Regions from separate parts of the Pseudomonas gozinkensis genome, predicted to be linked through region 1. Evidence: riboswitches for the same ligand, from Rfam matches in the RefSeq annotation. Region 1 holds a riboswitch; each other region holds the start of a gene.
What was found. A riboswitch is a leader RNA that binds a small molecule or an ion and turns the genes downstream of it on or off. The one in region 1 is predicted to bind cobalamin.
Positions count from the first base shown of each region.

Region 1 (2,260 bases):
GAGTGTCCCAGTCGTTGATATGACCTTTGACGAAGTAGCTCAGGCGCTCGTTGATAGTCTGCTCGAAGGTCGCCGTGGCGATCTGCTGGATGCGGTCGTTGGTGGTCTTGTGGTTGTCGACCGGGCGGGCGAAATCGAGGTTGGCGTCAGCGTATTGGTAGAACAGCTCCAGGCGTTTGTCATCGCCGAACGACTGAATCGCCTTGCCGCCGAAGGTCGTGACTTCATAGGCGCGTTTCTTCTCGGTGACGTTTTTCAGGTCGCGATTGCGAAACGGCTGATAGCCGTCCGAGACGTTATGGCTGACGTAGGCCAGCAAACCCAGATCGCCGAAACCGTTGCTGAAAATATTCTCGACCCGCGCATCGCCGGTGGTTCCGCCGAAGGTGTCGAGACCCATGTTCACTTCGCCGGACGCTTTGCGGCTCTGCGGGCTGCGGGTGACGATATTGATCACCCCCGACACCGCTTGGGTGCCGAACAACAGGCTCTGCCCACCCTTGAGCACTTCGATGCGCTCGATAGCGTTGGCCGGCAGCGTGTCCAGGTACAAACCGCCGTACAGGCGATTGTTCAGGCGCACGCCGTCGAGCAGGATCAGCGTGTCGTCGTTGCGCCCGCCCAACAGGGAATAAGTGCCGTAGTCGAACGGGCCGTTTTTCGGCGCGACGTACAGGCCGGGAATGAACATCTGCATTACGCGGCTGACATCGGCGCTGGGGCCGGCGCGCTCGATCTGCTCGCGGGTGACGATCTCGACCTTGCTGCCGAATTGCGCCATGTCGGCCACGGTGGTGGACTCCACGGACGGCGCGGAAACGATTTGCTGATGGAGTTCGAGCGGCGTGTCATCCGCCAGCAACAGGGGGCTGAACAGGCAGCCGAACAACAGGGATGGAGCCGGAGAGTTGAAAGGTTTGATCATTGTCTTCTCGAAAGGATCTTCGCAGAAGAGCATGCAGGAGAAGGCATCGCGCACACGCCGACACCGGCCCATGCCCGCCCACCGCAGGATTTTGCCAAACAGACATCTCAGGCCGGTCTCCGGGCTCGCGCGTATGGACGCTTTCACCTTCCCATGGCCGTCTGGCCACAGTGGTGTGTCGAAAGCATCACGCGCCTACCGTTGCGGGGGCAGCACCGGACTTGTTCGAAAAGAACGTACCGGTTTCCCGTTTCACCCCATGCACGGCGGCATGGGACACCTGAAACAGGGCGGCATCTGAACATTCGGGTGGGCGTGCGTCAACTACCCGCACGTGTCGAGGATGACGAGGGCTCTTTTCAGGTTACTGCGCGATAAACCTGCGAATCGCTTGAGTGGTTTCGACGGGCGCTTCCTCCATCAGCCAATGCCCCGCGCCGGCAACCACCAGTTCGGTGACGTTGTCGGCGGCATTGCGCATCACGATGGCTTCGTTGTTGCCGAAGGACTTCTCGCCGCCGATCGCCAGCACCGGCATCTTCAGTTTGGTCTTCATCGACGCCTCGTTGTCCACCGCGTCCTGGCGGATTGCGCGGAACTGGGCGAACGCCGCGTGCATGGCGCCGGGCCGGGCGTAGAGTCTGGCGTAGTGCTGGCGGGTGGCTTCGTCGACCTTTTTCGGGTCGCCGGCGAACTCGTTCCAGAAGCGGTCGAGGTAGATGCGCTCACGCCCGGCCACCAGCCGTTCTGCATCCGGTCCACCGAAATCGAAATGCCAGAGCATCGGCGAGCGCACGATATCATTCCACGGCGGAATCCCCGGAACGGGCGCGTCCATCACCACCAGGCGATCGGTCTGCTGCGGATACCGCGAGGCGTAGGCGAAGGCGACCATGGTGCCGATGTCGTGGCCGATCACCACCGAATGCTCGATGCCCAGCGAAGCCAGCACCGCGCGAATATCACCGGCCTGGGTCTTCTTGTCGTAACCATCGGCCGGGATCGACGACAGGCCCATGCCCCGCAAATCCGGCACCACCACGGTGTGATCCTTCGCCAGATCCGCCGCCAGCGGCGCCCACATGTCACCGGTGTCGCCAAAACCATGCAACAGCACCACCGCCGGGCCTTTGCCGCCGATGCGCGTGTGGATTTTTGCGCCATCCACGGCGATGTCCTGAGTGCGGAACGAGGCAGGGAAGGGCGTCACGTCGGCATGGGCCGGAACACTCAGGGCCAGCAGCAGGGAAGCGGTGAGCAGGGCGCGGATCATGGCGTTCACTCCAGAGGGGGTGGCTGGAGCGTAGACGGATTTGTCCTGTCCCGACGTGCATT
Region 1 covers NZ_CP062253.1:2,995,522-2,997,781, forward strand. Annotated here, with positions in the region: gene IHQ43_RS13315 (TonB-dependent receptor plug domain-containing protein) at 1-925, opposite strand, end outside; cobalamin riboswitch at 1,019-1,224, opposite strand; gene IHQ43_RS13320 (alpha/beta fold hydrolase) at 1,290-2,198, opposite strand.

Region 2 (2,260 bases), 630 kb from region 1:
CCTCGGGCAGTTGCTGCGCGGCTTCGGCGAGCAGCGCGAGGCTGGAATCGCCGCTGCACAGGATCACCAGCTCGGCGGGGGTTTGTCCAAGGTCGGCAATGTTGTCATCCGACACGAAACCGCCGGGCTGGGTCCTGAGCAGGTGCATGGCTTAAACGCTGAGCGCGGCGCGCAGTTGCGCTTCGAGCTGGGCGGCATCCAGTTCCTGACCGATCAACACCAGACGCGTCACACGCGCTTCATCGGCGCCCCACTGACGGTCGAAGTGTTTGTCGAAACGCGTGCCCACGCCCTGGATCAGCAGACGCATCGGCTTGTTCGGGATTGCCGCGAAACCTTTGACCCGCAGAATGCCGTGCTGCACCACCAGTTGCGTCAGTGCGTCGAGCAACAGGCTTTCGTCGGCTTGTGGCAGTTCGATGGAGATCGAGTCGAAAGCGTCGTGATCGTGGTCGTCGTGATCGTCATCGCCTTCACCGTGGTGGTGATCGTGATGGCTGTGGCGGCTGTCGATGTGTTCTTCGGAACCGGCACCCAGACCAATCAGCACGTCCAGCGGCAGACGACCGTTGCTGGCTTCGATGATTTTCACCGCCGGCGGCAGCTCTTCGGCGACTTCCAGGCGCACGCGAGCGAGGTCTTCAGGGCTGGTCTGGTCGGCCTTGTTGAGGATCACCAGGTCGGCGCTGGCCAGTTGGTCGGCGAACAGCTCGTGCAGCGGCGATTCGTGGTCCAGGTTCGGGTCGAGTTTGCGCTGGGCATCGACCTGATCCGGGAACGCGGCGAAAGTGCCGGCGGCCACGGCCGGGCTGTCGACCACGGTGATCACGGCGTCAACGGTGCAGGCGCTGCGGATTTCCGGCCACTGGAAGGCTTGCACCAGTGGTTTTGGCAGGGCCAGGCCCGAGGTTTCGATCAGGATGTGGTCGAGGTCGCCGCGACGGGCCACCAGTTCGCGCATCACCGGGAAGAACTCTTCCTGAACCGTGCAGCACAGGCAGCCGTTGGCCAGTTCGTAGACACGACCGGTGGCTTCTTCTTCGGTACAGCCGATGGTGCATTGCTTGAGGATTTCACCGTCGATGCCCAGCTCGCCGAACTCGTTGACGATCACCGCGATGCGGCGGCCTTGCGCGTTGTCGAGCATGTGCCGCAGCAAGGTGGTTTTGCCCGAGCCGAGGAAGCCGGTGACGATGGTGACGGGGAGTTTGGCCAGTGTTTTCATCGGATGCCCTTTGGCAAGGTGGCGGGCATACGGGACGAGACCGGCACGCAAGTGCGTGCCTGGAGAGTTCGCCACCGGATCACCCCGCCCGGTTGAAAGTGAGAATCTGTGACGAGGCAGGTCTCCTGGCTGACGGTGTTCGGGCCTTGGCCCGGTATTCGCTGCGCCTTCCCGCTGGCTCTGGATTGAGTTGGCAGTGGCGTGGCAGCGAACAGCACCGTTCACAGTTGCGGGGGCAGCCGCGGCTTGGACCGCGTTCCCTTCTTAGCTTCGGCGTGGGCCGAAGAACCTCGAAAGCGCAAGGCTACGCATGGGTTCGTGATGGGTCAATGGCCGTTGTTTTTTGGTTTTGGGTTTTGTGAGCATATCCGTTGCTGCGGTAACGGCTTCCTAGGGTTCCGCCCTGACGGCGGGTCACTTTTGACAAACGCCCGGAATGCCGGCCCAGCCAAAAGTAACCAAAAAGTCTACGCCCCGGCGTACGGCACTTCGCTTAGGCTCAGTGTTCCCTCGCTACGGTGTCCATCAGGGGGCATCGCCTACGGTTTGCTTCGCTGCACCTCCTCTCGATGTATGCGGCTTCGCCGCACGGCGCTGCGCGCCTACCCCCTGATGAACACCTCCGCTCGGCCTGCCGAAGGGGCAAAAAATCAAAAGCCAGAGCCAGAGCCAGAGCAAAGGCCAGATCAAGAGCCCCTCACCCTAGCCCTCCCGAAACGTCGGACCGCCCGTAGGGAGAGGGAACCGACCGAGTTGATTGGGAGAGTTGCGCCGACTTGCGATACCGCGTTGAACTCAGACTTTGAAAAGCACAGAAATCGGCTCCCTCTCCTCGGGGAGAGGGCTGGGGTGAGGGGTAAGCCCACCACAAAACCAAAGCCGAACACGCCCCGCCCCCCCCACTCAAAACGATGAGCGTTAGCTCGAGTACCGCTTTTGATCGCAGGGCCCGTCGGCAGGCTGAGTGGAGGGATTGATCCGGGGGTGGGAGCGCAGCGACCGTTTGGCGAAGCCAAACACATCGAGAGGAGGTGC
Region 2 covers NZ_CP062253.1:3,626,193-3,628,452, forward strand. Annotated here, with positions in the region: gene cobN (cobaltochelatase subunit CobN) at 1-148, opposite strand, end outside; gene cobW (cobalamin biosynthesis protein CobW) at 152-1,225, opposite strand; cobalamin riboswitch at 1,324-1,533, opposite strand.
Region 2: it holds a riboswitch for cobalamin, as region 1 does, so the genes downstream of both, cobW (cobalamin biosynthesis protein CobW) here and IHQ43_RS13315 (TonB-dependent receptor plug domain-containing protein) in region 1, are expected to answer to the same signal.

Region 3 (2,260 bases), 1.1 Mb from region 1:
CGAGCCCTCCGGCGAGCACGATGACGAAAACGAGCTGGGGCTTGCGCATTGCTGATCTTCCCTATAAATGCATTCTTAATCATAGAGGAGTGCACAAGCCCGATGGTTCAACCCTCAGCCGCGGGCTTCCTTGAACAGCATGGCAATGCCGGGGTGATAGTTGCCGGCTTCGCTGCGCAATTTGCGGTAGGCGTAGGGAAAGTACCAGGCGACGGCGCAGGTGTGTTCCTTTTGCAGGTCATCGACCATGTCCTGCAGCTCTTCCGGACTGGCGCTGTGCTGGGCCTTTTGCGGGGCGACGAACAGGCAGCCGAGTTTCAGGTCGCTGGCGTAGCTGATGCGCTTGGCGTCGCTGGTGATATCCGCCAGGGCCTGCGTCAGATTCAGGCTGGTGACGCGTGGCCAGCGCTGGGTGGCCTGGATGAAGGCGCGATCGTCGGCGCCGGCAATAAACAGGTCGGCGCGGGCGTTGCGCTCGCCTTCTTCGTTCTGCTTGCGGGTGGCAGTGTCGCGCAGGGTGACCAGTTCGGCCATCCATGCGGCGGCGGACAGCAGGCCAAGGTTGGCTTTCTCGTCGTGCCAGTAGGGGGTGTCGCTGTCGCCGCGTACGGCGTTGTAACGGTCGATACAGTCAAACCAGCGTTCCAGCACCGGGCGCAGGAATTCCAGCCGCGGGTTGCTGATGATCATGCCTTGCATGGTGCTCTCCCTTGTTATTGTGATGTGCTCTCTGCAGTCAAAAAGCATGGCTCTTTGATATCACTGCTGACAGTGTGGCACAAGATTGGCGTCAGTTAATTGATCGGCGGCAGTTATTCGCCGTACAAGCCCCTCTTCAATTGACGCTCCACCCCCAACCCTCTAACCTTCGCGGCTTGTTTCAGGTGCTCTGTGGCGCATGTCGACAGAGTGAAACAGGGAAGCCGGTGAGGCGGGTCTTGAAGCGAAGAACCCTCACGATCCCGGCGCTGCCCCCGCAACGGTAAATGAGTAAAAGCTGCGTCTGATGCCACTGCGTAAATGCGGGAAGGCGCGCAGCCAGGCACCAGCCGCTCATGAGCCCGGAGACCGGCCTGATCCATCCAGCGGCATCACGGTGGGCGATGCCAGGCTTGTTGCCGTCTATTCTTGTGCCTGCCCGCCGTTATCCAGCCTCAACGGAGAGCTCCCCCATGACTGATTCCCCCGAGCGCGACGAGCGCCACCTGGCGCGCATGCAGCGCAAAAAAGCCGTGATCGACGAACGCATCGCCAATTCGCCAGACGAATGCGGCCTGGTGCTGGTGCTGACCGGCAACGGCAAAGGCAAGAGCAGCTCGGCATTCGGCATGCTCGCCCGCGCCATGGGTCACGGCATGCAGTGCGGTGTGGTGCAGTTCATCAAGGGCCGCAACAGCACCGGCGAAGAGCTGTTCTTCCGCCGCTTCCCCGAGCAAGTGCGTTTTCATGTGATGGGCGAGGGCTTCACCTGGGAAACCCAGGATCGCCAGCGCGACATAGCCGCCGCCGAAGCGGCCTGGGAAGTCTCCCGCGAGCTGCTGCGCGATCCGTCGATCGGTCTGGTGGTGCTCGATGAACTGAACATCGCCCTCAAGCACGGTTACCTCGATCTGGATCAGGTGCTCAGCGATCTGCAGGCCCGTCCGCCGATGCAGCACGTGATCGTCACCGGTCGCGCCGCCAAGCCGGAAATGATCGAGATGGGCGACACCGTCACCGAGATGGGCATGATCAAGCACGCCTTCCAGGCCGGCATCAAAGCGCAGAAAGGCGTCGAACTTTGAATCAACCACGTCACTGCCCGGCGGTACTGATCGCCGCGCCGGCTTCCGGTCAGGGCAAGACCACCGTCACCGCTGCGCTGGCCCGTTTGCATCGCAATCAGGGGCGCAAGGTTCGCGTGTTCAAGTGCGGCCCGGACTTTCTCGACCCGATGATCCTCGAGCGCGCCAGCGGTGCGCCGGTCTATCAACTGGACATGTGGATGGTCGGCGAGCAGGAAAGTCGACGCCTGTTGTGGGAAGCCGCCGCCGAAGCCGATCTGATCCTGATCGAGGGTGTGATGGGCCTGTTCGACGGCACGCCGTCGAGCGCCGATCTGGCGCGGCATTTCGGCGTACCGGTGCTCGGTGTGATCGACGGCACAGCCATGGCCCAGACCTTCGGCGCACTGGCCCTGGGCCTGGCGCGCTATCAGCCGGACTTGCCGTTTGCCGGCGTGCTGGCCAACCGCGTCGGCACCGTGCGCCATGCGCAATTG
Region 3 covers NZ_CP062253.1:1,900,025-1,902,284, forward strand. Annotated here, with positions in the region: gene IHQ43_RS08575 (PQQ-dependent sugar dehydrogenase) at 1-49, opposite strand, end outside; gene IHQ43_RS08580 (hypothetical protein) at 115-699, opposite strand; cobalamin riboswitch at 866-1,091, shown strand; gene cobO (cob(I)yrinic acid a,c-diamide adenosyltransferase) at 1,173-1,784, shown strand; gene IHQ43_RS08590 (cobyrinic acid a,c-diamide synthase CobB) at 1,781-2,260, shown strand, end outside.
Region 3: it holds a riboswitch for cobalamin, as region 1 does, so the genes downstream of both, cobO (cob(I)yrinic acid a,c-diamide adenosyltransferase) here and IHQ43_RS13315 (TonB-dependent receptor plug domain-containing protein) in region 1, are expected to answer to the same signal.